Regions from separate parts of the Terribacillus jepli genome, predicted to be linked through region 2. Evidence: predicted binding sites of a transcription regulator. Region 2 holds the regulator's gene; each other region holds the start of a gene.
What was found. The regulator LexA, encoded in region 2, represses DNA repair genes until DNA is damaged. The targets are predictions, from matches to a motif close to CGAACATATGTTCG.
Positions count from the first base shown of each region.

Region 1: a site for LexA is predicted at 1,418-1,431, ahead of AB1K91_RS06295 (YolD-like family protein). Genes of this name have one in related genera too.
Region 3: a site for LexA is predicted at 3,208-3,221, ahead of addB (helicase-exonuclease AddAB subunit AddB). Genes of this name have one in related genera too.

Region 1 is NZ_JBFEGH010000004.1:88,056-92,701, reverse strand. Features, by position in the region: gene AB1K91_RS06310 (exonuclease SbcCD subunit D) at 1-273, opposite strand, end outside; gene AB1K91_RS06305 (YqcI/YcgG family protein) at 344-1,078, opposite strand; gene AB1K91_RS06300 (WYL domain-containing protein) at 1,149-1,373, opposite strand; gene AB1K91_RS06295 (YolD-like family protein) at 1,488-1,820, shown strand; gene AB1K91_RS06290 (L-cystine transporter) at 1,864-3,264, opposite strand; gene AB1K91_RS06285 (type 1 glutamine amidotransferase family protein) at 3,467-4,099, opposite strand; gene AB1K91_RS06280 (helix-turn-helix transcriptional regulator) at 4,175-4,646, opposite strand, start outside.
Region 2 is NZ_JBFEGH010000004.1:241,525-246,170, reverse strand. Features, by position in the region: gene AB1K91_RS07025 (carbohydrate ABC transporter permease) at 1-584, shown strand, start outside; gene AB1K91_RS07020 (helix-turn-helix domain-containing protein) at 751-1,584, shown strand; gene lexA (transcriptional repressor LexA) at 1,943-2,572, opposite strand; gene AB1K91_RS07010 (YneB family resolvase-like protein) at 2,857-3,516, shown strand; gene AB1K91_RS07005 (DUF896 domain-containing protein) at 3,559-3,783, shown strand; gene tkt (transketolase) at 3,910-4,646, shown strand, end outside.
Region 3 is NZ_JBFEGH010000003.1:223,241-227,886, reverse strand. Features, by position in the region: gene addB (helicase-exonuclease AddAB subunit AddB) at 1-3,133, opposite strand, end outside; gene lepB (signal peptidase I) at 3,262-3,804, opposite strand; gene AB1K91_RS05410 (TVP38/TMEM64 family protein) at 3,862-4,509, opposite strand.

The DNA of each region.
Region 1 (4,646 bases), 150 kb from region 2:
AAGACGATCCGGACTGTCGTGATTGCCGCTGATCGACAATACTGGAATTTCCTTCTCGCCGACCAGCCAGTTCCATGTATCGTTCAGCAACTCCACTGCATCACGCGGCGGAATCGCCCTATCATATAAATCGCCTGCTACGATGACCGCATCAGGCTGTTCTCTATCAATTATCACTTTGATCTGCTCCAAAATGAAGGCCTGATCTTCTGTCATATGTACGCTGTTGACAATCTTACCAAGATGCCAGTCAGCGGTATGCAATAGTTTCATACATATTCCTCCTGCTATTATTCTAGCATGATTTGTAAAGGGGTGGTATGGGAAGAACGGGTAGAATCCATCAGTCTTGCTTGTTTCTGTGAAAAGGGCATTTGAGAGGAGAGGTATTGTCATCATGAAGAAAATATTGCTTCCATTCATGATTATCGGGGTGGCCGTATGCATTCAAATCTGGATGGATGTCACTATCATCGTAGGCAATTATACGTGATCTTATTTTCCGTTTGATACCGGCGGCTTTGGATTTCGATTCGAATTCCTTCAGCACCCATCTGGGTGTGACGGCAAGCATCATGCATGGGAAATTCCGGCTTTTCTTTTGCTGATGCGCAGGCGTTGCACAATACATGAAGTATTTCTCCCCTCCGAAACAATACTCCCACAACGCATTTTCAGGACTTTCAGGGATATCGTTCGGCCAGCTGGCTGGATCATAGGCCGTTGTCCTGCTGAGCAAGTCCCAGTAAATATGAAAATAAGAAGGCACATCCAGGCCAAGCTCCTTCTGCTTTGTTGTATCAAAGAAAACAATCAGGGAAGTATAAGCACCGAACTCCTTTGATTGCTGTCCATATATATGCAATAAATCAGCCAGCTGTCTGGCTGTGTCTTTTGTAGCCGGATCGCCCGCAAAACCAAAGCGGAACTGCCCTAGCCGGTGTCCGACTGTAGCCGGTATACAAGGGAATCTGGATTGCTGGTCGGATAATTCATGCTGAAAGGCAAGCAGTGCTTCTCGCTGCCATGAAGCCTCTGGGTAATGAAGGGCATTGGTCCCATCGGACAAAATCGCCATCGTATGTTCTCCTTTTCCTAGGTTCCCTAGCAGTCTATTCAGGAAGGAGATAGTGGGTGAATGACAGGAATCAAGATGACATGCGCCACGTGTGTTGCCGTTTGATTGGCTGAATGGCAAGGATCCGGTCCATCCGGAAAGTACGAAGCTGCTTTCGTAAATAGCAATAACCTGTCACGGATGCTTCATTGATCTTTTCAATTTTGACCTGACGTTTCGTCAAGGAGCCATCTTTCGCCATATAAATCATCATAACCTGCTGCTCCACAAATCTTATCCACGATGCTCTGTCCATTTGGATCCCTGCTTTCTTTGCCGAGTTTATATAAATATTATAATCGAACATACGTTCTTTGTCACTTGAAAAAGAACGTACGTTCGATTATGCTGTTAACAGGAGGAATGAGCTATGGTGAATGATCGGGGCAAGATCAAATGGACATCTTTAATGCTGCCGGAGCATGTGGAAATGCTGCAGCACATGGGACGGGAAATCGGCAAGGCAAAGCCGCCGATCATGGATGAGCAGCAGCTGGAAGAGCTTGAGCAGAAGGTGCGGGATATCGAGGTGGGGAAAACGAAGATCCGTATACTGTATAGAAAAGGGCAACAAGTAGAAACTGCTCTTGGAGTCGTGATTAGTCTGGAACAATCCGAACAATATTTGCTCTTGGATACACATGATTCCTTATATCCGATTCGCATACCGTTCCATCATATAATGGATATTTCATTGCATTAGAAAAGCCGCTCACATTAGGAGCGGCTTTTTGTATCATGCGACTTTAGCGTACCATGCTTTCTGAAGCAGCTTCATCGGAACGATAAGTTTTTGTGTCCAATTCACCAAGTGTCCGGCTTGTCACCAACCCTGATACCATGGATCCACTTACATTCAGCGCTGTTCGGCCCATATCGATCAGCGGCTCGATCGATATCAATACACCTGCCAAAGCAACTGGCAAATTCATCGTAGATAGAACGATCAAAGAGGCAAACGTAGCGCCCCCTCCGACACCGGCAACACCGAATGAACTGATCATGACGACGACGATCAAAGTCGCAATGAATGACGGAGATAGCGGATTGATACCTTGGGTAGGCGCAATCATGACTGCGAGCATTGCTGGATAAATACCGGCACAGCCGTTTTGTCCGATAGTGATCCCAAAGGATGCCGAGAAGTTGGCGATCGATTCAGGTACACCTAATTTATTCCTTTGTGCCTCGACGTTCAGCGGCAAGGTTCCCGCACTGGTACGGGAAGTAAAGGCAAATGCCAGGACTGGCATGATCTTTTTGACATATTGTTTCGGACTGAGCCCCATTATAGTAAGAATGAGCAAGTGGACAAGGAACATGGCAATCAGCGCAGCATAAGAGGCGATAACAAATTTACCCAATGTCGCGATTGCTTGAAAGTCGCTCCCTGCAACCGTTTTTGCCATCAAAGCAAGAATTCCGTAAGGTGTCAGACGCAATACCAATGTAACAATGCGCATGACAAGACTATGCAAGGATTCAATCATTTTTTGGAAGAATGCAGCTTGCTCCGGACTCTTCCTCTTTATTCCCAAGTAGGCCACACCTACAAATGCTGCAAATATAACGACTGCAATCGTAGAAGTAGCTCGTGCACCAGTCAGATCCAAGAATGGATTTGCTGGCAGGAATTCCAATACTTTTTGCGGAATGGTTGTGCTTTGTACTTCTGTCAAGCTAGTTTCCAATTCTTCTCCACGTGTCATCTCGGCATCACCTGCTGCAACATCGATTGCTTTTAAGTCGAACCCTGCAGCTGCCGCGATGCCGATAGCTGCAGCAATGGCTGTCGTCACCATCAGAGTTCCGATGACAAGACCGCTTATCTTACCGATATTCGATGATTTCTCGAGTCTGGTAAACGCAGCTACAATCGAAATGAAGACAAGTGGCATGACGATCATTTGCAATAGCTTCACATAACCGCTTCCCACCAAACCGAACCAGTCATTTGTCATGACAATGGTTTCGGAAGCCGGCTCATAAATCAACTGCAGTACGATTCCGAGTATGATACCGAGTCCCAATCCAGTCAGCACACGCTTGGAAAAGGAAACATGCTTCTTTTGCATATAAAAGAGCACGCTCAATAAAGCTAATAAAAAAATAATGTTCACAAAAGTGAATAAGTTCAAGTTAATCATCCTCCTTCTTATATTCTACAATTCCTATTAACTTAGTATGAATAGAACCTATACACCATAGCACGTTGGAAGGATTATGTAAATATTAAAGATGGGGTAGCGTCAGGAAAATGCAGATTTACAACAACGATAAGGAAAGTCCAGATTAAAAAGCCCAACTTCTCTACAAATCAAAATAGAGAAATTGAGCTTTTCAGTTACTTTATTTATTTATTGAATTCATTAACTGGAAGAAGTATTCAGGTTTATGAGTCTTATTTAGGTTATACCATGAATGTAATGCATCCGGTGTAAATACATCTATTTTTTTCAGTACCTCCATTGCAAATTCCAGAGGAGCTATTCCTGATGCAGTAACTAAATTCGCATCAGATACCGCAGATCCCAAATCATAGAACTTTTCTCCTTTATAGTTAGGACATACCATTTTAGTATATTCTAAGTTATTACTTGTATGTTTTCTAGTATCTAAGTATCCCATATTCGCGAGGCCCTCAGTTGCACCACAAATTGCAGCAACAATAGTGCCAAGCTTTAAAGCTTGGCCAATTCTTTCCAAGATAGGTTGATGAATTTTTTCACTCCAAGTAGCCCCTCCTGGTAAAATTAAAAGATCTTTACTCTCAAGAGTACATTCATCAAGGGAAATATCCGGTTTTATGCCCAGTCCTCCCATAGTAGTAATCATTTCTTTATTAGCTCCTACTGTAATTACTTTTAAAGGTGCTAAATCTTTTTTGAAATATCTTCCTGAGTTTAGTTCAGCAATTAAATATCCATATTCCCAGTCCGACATTGTATTAAATACATATAGAAATACTTTTCCTGTTTGCATCCAGTAACACTCCAATCACAATTGATATAGCCAAATATAACATTACTTCCCTGACACCTAGCGTCAGGGAAGTAATCAAATTTGATGAAATTTTATTAATTCCGACAAAACATCAATCATTCTTTTCTTAAGGCTGATTGGCTCAATAACTCGAATAGATTTACCGTACGTTAACAGTAAATAAGGTACATATGTATGTATCATATCTTTTTCAAGAAGAAAAACTGCTTGATTTGAAGTCCGTTCTTGTAAATAATGTCCTAAAAACCAATGTTGGCAAATATCAGCCAATACACTTTTATCCCCATTAATAACCAAAGAAATAATCCCTTCCTTATCTTCTATAGTTGGAAGAAGACTTTTCATAAAAAAGTCACGTGCTGAAAAATTTTCTGGCCGGTTAAACTTATTTTCGGTTAGCATTAGACTTTCAATTCGATCTACTCTAAAACTACGGATATCATTCCTAAGATGACAAAATCCAATCACATACCACTTATTATTCCAATAGATAATTCTGTACGGATCGACCAATCTATAATTTAAT
Region 2 (4,646 bases):
TGATCATTTTCGGTTCTCTTGCTGCATATGCCTTGGCAAGACGCCAGACAAAACTGAACAAATATGTTTATATGCTATTTGTGGCAGTAATGGTGATCCCGCCGCTTACTGCGCTTGTCCCTTTGTATCAGCTTGTCGTGGACGCTGGCTTGATGAATACACGACTTGTTGCCATATTGAACAATGTCGCGGCTTTCTTGCCATTGACCATTTTCTTGTATGCGGGTTTTATCCGTTCGACGATACCGAAAGAATTAGAAGAAGCAGCCAGGATGGATGGGGCGAGCACGATTGGTGTATTCTTCCGGGTAGTATTTCCGTTATTGAAGCCAATCACGGCGACCGTACTGATTTTGTCTTGCGTATACATCTGGAATGATTACCAGTTCGCGATTTTCTTCCTGCAGGATTCCGATATGCATACGCTGACGGTTGCACTTTCCAGTTTCTTTGGTCAAAATACAAGCCAGTTGGGCCTTGTCGGTGCGGCAGCACTCGTTGCATCTTTGCCGATGGTCATCTTGTTTTTGCTCTTGCAGCGTTTCTTCATTGAAGGATTAGCAGCTGGAAGTGTCAAAGGTTAAGTAATAGTGGAGATGGAGTTGAAAAAGCGACCAATTGTTATACCGGTCGTTTTTTTGTGTACGCTGATATAAACTGAAGGTTAAGGGGGAGATAATCATCCATACAAGTCAAAGAGATAAGATAGAAGGTTATGGTGTCTATGGCTTTCATTTTCAGGATGCGGGAATGGACGAAACAGCAAACATTTTCTTGCTCGGCAGAGATAAAAAAAGCCCGGATATGAGCTATGATTGGGATGGATTGAAAAGACAGGATATTGGCACGTATGTATTTCAGTACACGTTATCAGGCACGGGAAATCTTGAGATTGATGGGAAATGTTATTCGTTAAAAGCAGGGGAAGCATTTCTTGTTGAAATTCCGAGTGAGCATCGTTATTATCTCCCAAAGGACAGTGATGGATGGGAATTCATCTTCATTACCTTGGTTGGCCGCAAAGCAATGGAATGCTGGCGTTATATCTTAGAAAATAACGGTCCCGTCCTGAAAATTTCTCCAGAATCAAAACTGATTCAGCTATTGTTGGGAATATACCAGGATACGATCGAGAATAAAATTACAGATAGTTATCTAGCATCCGCCAGCGCTTATGAATATATCATGGAGTGTTATCGATTTGTAAGAGACATGGAAAATCATAAGAAAGATCTTTCTGATCAAATTACAAAAACCTTATCTTATATGCAGTCACATTATGCTGAGCCCCTTACATTGAGTGATATCGCTGCAGTATCAGGTTATTCCAAATATTACTTAGTCAAGCATTTTCAAGAGCAGCTTGATACAACACCAATCAAATATCTCACTAAAATAAGGGTTCAAAAAGCGGTTGATTTGCTTATGACAACAAGATTATCCATCACAGAGATTGCTGATAGGGTAGGGTATTCAAACGCAAATTATTTTAATAAAGTTTTTCGGAAAGCAGTCGGTATGGCTGCGGGTGAATTCAGGAAAAGAAAGAACCCAGCCAAGATTGATCATTTAATAACGGATTGATAAGTTTGCCTTGCTTAACGCAAGAAACTAAAAAAGAAACCCATCATTCAAAAGAGGAGCTTGCCGCATAGGCAAGCTCTTATTTCCTCACTGTACTTAACGTTCTTTAAGATAATAATCGTCCATACTGTGTTGTTCCCTGCGGTAACTCCTAGTATATCCGCATTTGCATGAATCAGTAACACTATCAATCTTATGACGGCCTCGTATTTTGCACACAAGCTTGTAAAATAGCTTCACGATTCCACCCGCTTTCTAGCTTTTGGTAAAAGCATATTCTAATATACCCAAAAAATGTGTCGAAAGAAGGCGGAAAGTGTGTAAATTCTATGAAAAAAAATCGGCAGATGCCGATTTTTTATTGAATGGATCGATATAAACCGATTACTTTTCCAAGAATGCTAACATTATCCAGGATGATAGGTTCCATCGTACTGTTCTCCGGCTGCAGGCGGATCTGGTTCTCTTCCTTGAAGAACCGCTTCACCGTCGCTTCATTGTCCTCTGTCATCGCTACGACGATTTCACCGTTTTGAGCTGTCTGCTGTTGTTTGACGATGACCATGTCCCCATCCAGAATGCCGGCTTCGATCATACTCTCCCCGACAATGACTAGAACGAAAATATTGTCATCCGGACCGACCAGATGGCTTGGTACCGGTACGTATTCTTCGATATTCTCTACGGCGGTGATTGGAATACCTGCCGTCACTTTCCCGATGACCGGCGCATAATTTGCCTCGCCGCGGGGGATTTCAGTCTGTTCTTCGTTATCTAATGATAGGACCTCGATGGCACGCGGTTTGGTAGGGTCGCGCCGAATCAGCCCTTTTTTCTCCAGTCTGGAAAGATGGCCATGTACCGTGGAGCTGGATGCCAGGCCGACTGCCTCCCCAATTTCCCTGACGGATGGCGGGTAGCCTTTATCGAGTACCTGTTCCTTTATGTATGCTAGAATCGCTTCCTGTCTTTTCGATAGTTTCATCATGTATCGAACACCCCGTGCATATATTTTTATTACATACAGTATACCATGACAGATTTCAATATACAAACATCCGTTCGAAAAAAAGCCTTGACTAGAACCTATGTTCGTATATAATGGAATTAACAAAGAGAACGCACGTTCTTAAAACGCGGAGGGGTCTACCATGTTCAAAAAACTAGCGAAATCAGATCTATTCTATTATGTGCTTTTCGGCTTCACGCTTTTCTTCTTATACTTTACACTCATTATGAGTGTCTAATTAGCTGAAGTGAGAGGGTACATCAATGAAAGCAGTCATCTATTGCAGAGTCAGTACAGAAAAGGACGAGCAGGCAAGTTCCATTGAGCGACAGCGTGAAGAGCTCATGAGTCTTGCTGCTTCTTCCGACATAGAGGTCATCGATATCGTAGAAGAGAGACAGAGCGGTTATGAAATCGAACGGCCGGGTATCTTTCGCATGCTGGATCTATTTACAGCAGGTGAAGCAGATTGCCTTCTTATCCAGGATGAAACAAGACTCGGCAGAGGGAATACCAAAATTGCATTATTCCATCACCTGCAAAAGCTTGAGGTCAAAGTCTATACGTTGAGTCAGCATGGCGAATTCCAGCTTTCTGAATCGGATGGTATGGTGCTCCAGATTGTCGGTATTGTCGAGGAGTACCAGAGGAAAATTCATAATATGAAGATAAAACGGGGCATGAGACGGGCGATTGAAGCGGGCTATGATCCGAGTAAGAATTTGAGCAACCAGCAGGCGGCACCGGGCAGGGAGAGGATTGACTTTCCGATCCAAGAGGTGGTCAGGCTGCGAAACAACAAGCTCACTTTCCAGGAAATCAGCTCTGTTCTTCGCGGTATGGGGTTCCGTGTATCGAAGGCAACCGTACATAGGAGGTATCAGGAATATCTTTCGCTTGAATCGGAGGACATCAGCAGGTAACATAGTGTGTATGAACTTTAATGCTTAAAGGAGCATACACAAATGATATCCAAAGAAAAATTGGCGCGCATCAACGCGTTGGCACATAAAGCGAAAACAGAAGGACTTAGCCTTGGCGAACAGAAAGAGCAGAAGGAACTTAGACAGGAATATTTGAAGAATGTCCGCTCTTCGTTCAAGAACCAATTCAAGACGATGACGATCATCGATCCGGAAGGAAACGATGTTACACCGGATAAAGTGAAGAAAATGCGGGACGATAAATAAGAAGGGGAGGCTGGCTTCATGCTCAGCCATTCCCTTCTTTTTCTATGTATAAATCCTTGTCTATCAGAGCATTTCGGTATAGGATGAACAAGAGTACATAATTTGCTAGATGAAAGGGATGTTCACATGGTTCAGACAACAGAATTGCTTTCAATCAATACAATTCGTACGTTATCGATCGATGCAATCGAAGCAGCTAATTCCGGCCATCCAGGTATGCCGATGGGTGCTGCACCGATGGCGTATACGCTTTTCACCGATTTCATGGCTCACAATCCGAAGAATTCCCACTGGTTCAACCGGGATCGTTTCGTTTTGTCTGCCGGACATGGTTCCATGCTCTTGTATTCCCTCTTGCATTTATCTGGATACAAAGTATCCATCGATGATTTGAAATCATTCCGTCAATTCGGCTCCCGTACACCAGGTCATCCGGAAGTCCATCATACGGATGGTGTCGAGGCAACAACTGGTCCGCTGGGACAAGGTATCGCGATGGCTACCGGTATGGCAATGGCTGAAGCGCATCTTGCAGCGAAGTATAATAAAGAGGGCTTCCCGGTTGTGGATCACTACACATATGCCATTTGCGGTGATGGTGACTTGATGGAAGGTATTTCCCATGAGACAGCATCACTTGCGGGCCATCTTGGCTTGGACAAGCTGATCGTCCTGTATGATTCAAATGATATCTCGCTCGATGGCGATCTTCATCACAGTTTCTCTGAGAATGTGGAAGACCGCTTCAAAGCATACGGCTGGCAAGTGATTCGTGTCGAGGAAGGCACGAATGTGGATGCAATTCGTGAAGCTATCAAAGAAGCGAAAGCGAATACAACACAGCCTACTTTGATTGAAGTGAA
Region 3 (4,646 bases), on a different contig from region 2:
CCTGCTCCAGAAGCATGCCTTGCATTTTGAATTTCTTGAAAATCTCTTCTTCGATATCAACCTGTGATCTGCTTGATTGAGAGATCAGCGGATTATGCACATGGAAATACAGCACACCTGCAGGAGTAGCCTTGAGACCTAACCACTCTTCCGAATGTGACAGGACAACGTCCAGATAGGCGAGCATCTGAAGAGCCAGGCCATAGTAAACCTCCGTCAAATTCAGCGCTTTGCTGCTGGATTTATAGTCGATTATACGAAGGAACAGCTCTTCCTGATCGATCGCCTTGTCAACCCGGTCGATCCTCCCTCTCAATTGCACATCGTAGCCATTCGGCAATGTGATCTCAATCGGAGGCAGTGTTTTTTCCTCACCGAAATCGAGTTCAAGCCCTACAGGGGAGAACTTGCTCTGCCTTGCTTGCTCACTCAGTGTATAGGCAGCACGGGCAATGATCTCCTGGAGCTTCTGCTGGATATACTTGAACCGATTGGAGCTATGAAGGATTTGGTTCTGCAGCACAGGCGCAAGGTTCCCCATGGCCCGTTTCGCGTAACCTGCCGCATCATCCCGATTAAGCTGGGCATAATTCCTTCCTTCCAGCTGCACCCAATCGGTGATCTGCTTCAACGCCTCATGGAAAAGCTGCCCGATATCCGGGGCGTCCAGTTTATAAGTCCGCCTGTTTTCCAAACCGAGACTGTATTTGGCAAAATGCTGATACGAACACCGGTAGTATGTTTCCAAGCGTGAGACACTTGCTTTCACCTTTTTCGGGAAAAGCTGTTCCTTTGTCTCTTCTGCCAAGTCTTCTGTCTCATTTCGATAAAAGAGGCTTTGCAGAATCCTTCCTGTCAGTTCCTCCTCGCTTTCATGGCGAATGAACCAATTCAGCACGCTATCCCAGATCGGATGGACCGGATAGCTGCGCATTTTACGCGCAAGCTGTGTCGTAAGCGCCGATCGGCTCTGATCGATCGTCGCCACAAAACGTGCAGTTTCCAGACTATCTTCCGGATCCTGGAGCATACGTTCGTCACAACACCAAACGAATAGATCCTTCATGCGCTGCACGAGGTTAGACGCCATTTTTGCCTTTCCTTCCTGATCACTGATCGGATAGCTTACCCACAGCCGCTCACTTGCCGCTGTGAAAGCAAGGTACATATAAAAGCTTTCATCCAGCAGCTGACGTTTACCCCCAGCTGCAAGCTGCAAGCCGTACACTGCCAGCATTTCCCTATCCTCTTCACTGATGAGTCCGTCAGGCTTTGGCTTCATCGGCCACACACCTTCATTGACTCCTAGCAGGAACGCACATTTCAACCCGCTCACCTTGCTGTGATCGATCGTTCCGACAATCACCTGATCCAGACTGGGCGGGATATGGGCAAATTCCAGCGATTCGAATCCGGTCTCCATCGTGTGACGGAAAACTTGCAGGGAAACACGCTCCTGTCCGACTATCTCCACGGCTTCATCCAACAGCTGAAGCACTGCGTCCCAGACCTGATCTTGTTCCCTTGCTCTCTCCAATTCACCGCGCTCGTCGAAAATGACTTGCATCTCCTCAAGGCGCTGCGGAACTTTCAGCTGCTCCAGCCAATCATAGACTGCAATCGAGCGTTCACGGAATGTCTTGCCTTCCCGCAGCTTCCGATCGAATCTCTTCATCGCATCCGCCACTTGACGGCGATAATGATTGATCCGTTTTTGCGTTTCCCGTTCCTTATCAGTCTGCCGCGTCGCTTCAAAGCCGCGGAAGCGCTGGAAGATCCAATCTTCTTTTTGCAGCCAGCGATCCCTGGAGCGGATGCCGTATTCCAGGCAATAATTCTCCAATTCATCTATCGCTTCTTCTGTCAGCGGATAAGCTTCATCACTCGATGGGATGAAGCCGGTTTTCAAGACGCGGAACACAGCTTCATAACGCCAATTCCCATCGACGACTTCCATTCCGGAACGGATCAGTTCCAGCAGCGGATGGTGGATCATCGGCTTTTTCTGGTCGATGAATACCGGGATATGATAATCCGCAAACACGGTTTCGATCAGCTCATGGTATACATCAGCCTGTCTTAAAAGCAGCGCGATGTCCTGATAACGGTAGCCTTTCTCCCGTACAAGCGTGACGATTTCCTGCGCCACACCTTCGACCTCCGCCCTCGGGTGGACTGCCTGCGCCAGCGTGATCGGCACTTCTCCTTTCAATGATGGTGCCGGGCGTGTTTCCAAATGCTCCTCCAAATGCAAGAAGGCAGGATTATGACCGAAACGTCCATCCTCGGGACTCAGCTGCTCGATAGAGGTAATCGGCACATTTCGCTCCTGTGCTGTCTGTTTGATTTGCAGAAAGGTGTCATGTGTGCGTGCAAACAAATCAAGCTCATCGACATCCTGGCGGTTTGCCCCATCCAAAGTAAGCGTCACTGTCACTTGGTCCGCTTCTGTCATCAGTGCACCGATAACCTCCAGCTCCTGCGGGGTGAATTGATGGAAACCATCCAGATAGATCTCCGATCCTTTGACAGAACGCGACAGCGGGATTTTGGATGCCAATATATGCAGCTGATCCTCGCTGTCAATATATTTATCTCGTAAAAGCGCAGTCAGGCGATCGTAAATATAACTGATATCCTCCAGCTTATCCCGAAGCGTACGTTCAGGGGAATGCTGCTGTTGAAACTGCTCCATTTCCTGTATCTGGGCATGGAGAAGCTCCGGTGTAACACGATATCGCTTCAGCTCTGTGATCATGCTTTCCAGCTGCCCCATAAAACCATTCTTCTCGATTGCTTTTTGGAAGACATTCCAGTCGGATTTACGTTCCTCGGTGATTTTCCGGAGCATCATCTGGATACCGGTCGAGGTGATGAACTGCTTGGTCGCACCGCCTGTCTCCTGCAAAATATACCAAGCCAGCCGCGACAGGCTGTACACCTGTGCACGGATGCTGCCTTCCACACCTGTTTGCCTGATAAGCGCCTGTTCTTGCTGGAACGTCATCTGATCCGGAACGAGATAAAAAATATTCGGTCCCATTGGATCATCCTTCAATTTGGCTGCTATCTCATCCAGGCAGGCCCGGCTTTTCCCTGCTCCGGACCGACCGATGATAAAACGTACCCCCATGTTAAACTTCACTCCTGTCTCCCAAACTAGTAATCTTATTTTATCATGTTCCCCGGTTGAAAGGAAAACAGATACGCACATTTGTTCGCTTGCATATATTGGAAAAGCCCCTTATCCAAGATAAGGAGCTAAGCGCCAAGTCCGGATGCGGACATCGGCCAGAATTGGGCGTCAACTTTCCCGACTACCTGCTCGATCGGAATGAAACCGAATGAGCGGCTGTCCAGGCTGTCCCTGCGATTATCACCCATGACAAACAGCATTCCTTCCGGTACTGTTGTCCGCCCGGTGACATCTTCCAATGTAAAATCATACGTCAATTGGCCCTCGACATCATCGCGATAGTCCTCCAAATAATGTTCCGGCCTGTATTCCCCATTTACAAACAGCCTGTCATTTCTGACCTCCAGTGAATCGCCTGGCATTCCGATGACACGTTTCACGTAATCTTCATCTTCTGTAGCGTGGAACACAATGACATCGAAACGCTGGATACTGCTTGCATCATCCATGAACTTGTTCACCATCAAAAAATTGCCATCCTGCAAAGTCGGCTCCATCGACTCTCCTTCCACTCTGTAATCCGCAAAAATCAATTCTTTGAAACAGAAGAGCACAAGCACGATGCCGACAAGCAGGAAAACATGCTTCCAGCGTATTTTGTTTTTCATATGTGCTTTCCTCCGGTGTAGGTGTTTTGCAACACCTTTACCCCGGCTTGGATGGCTTTAATCCTTATCCGACCGCTCCATCTTCCCGTTTTTCTTTTTCAGCCTTCCCTCGACGTACTTTCCTATCATCCAAAACAGGATGATTGCCACAGCAACAATGACAGTCTTTATCGGATTTTCCGCAAATGACGTCAGGCTGTCCCCTACGAAAGCTATCGAGAAAATCATCAGTGCCTTCCCTAGGAATACAGCGAGCGCAAATTGCTGCAGACTGATTTTTGATAGCCCAGCGACGACATTGATGATAGCCGACGGGGAAAATGGGAAGCATAACAAAATGAATAGCGGGCCAAAACCATGACGATCCAGCCACTCTGTTATTCTCTTTACTTGCTTGTTGTGGCGCAACCAATTGATCATGCGTGTGTGGCGGTACCTTCGGATCAGCCAAAAGACCGTGATTGCCCCAAGTGACGTACCCACCCACGAATAAAGGAAGCCCCATAGCAGGCCATAAGCCACTGTATTCGTAAGTACGAATACAACAAGCGGCAGAAACGGCAGGAAAGCTTCCAAGTAAGGAAGCAATATGCCGGGTATAGGACCCAGATTTTCATATCGATCAAGCAGGGACTTGACATAATCGTCCCATGTTCCGTTGCGGAACATTTCCAGCAAATCGTTCCATCCAAAACCTAAGACCATCTAACCATTCTCCTATTCCCAGCAAAAAACATCTTTTTACCATTTTAAACAAAAAAGCCCGAGCCTGCAAAGTCCGACAGGATGACCCCTTCTTTTCCTGCATTTGGTTAGTAATTTATAAATTACCTGTACTATCC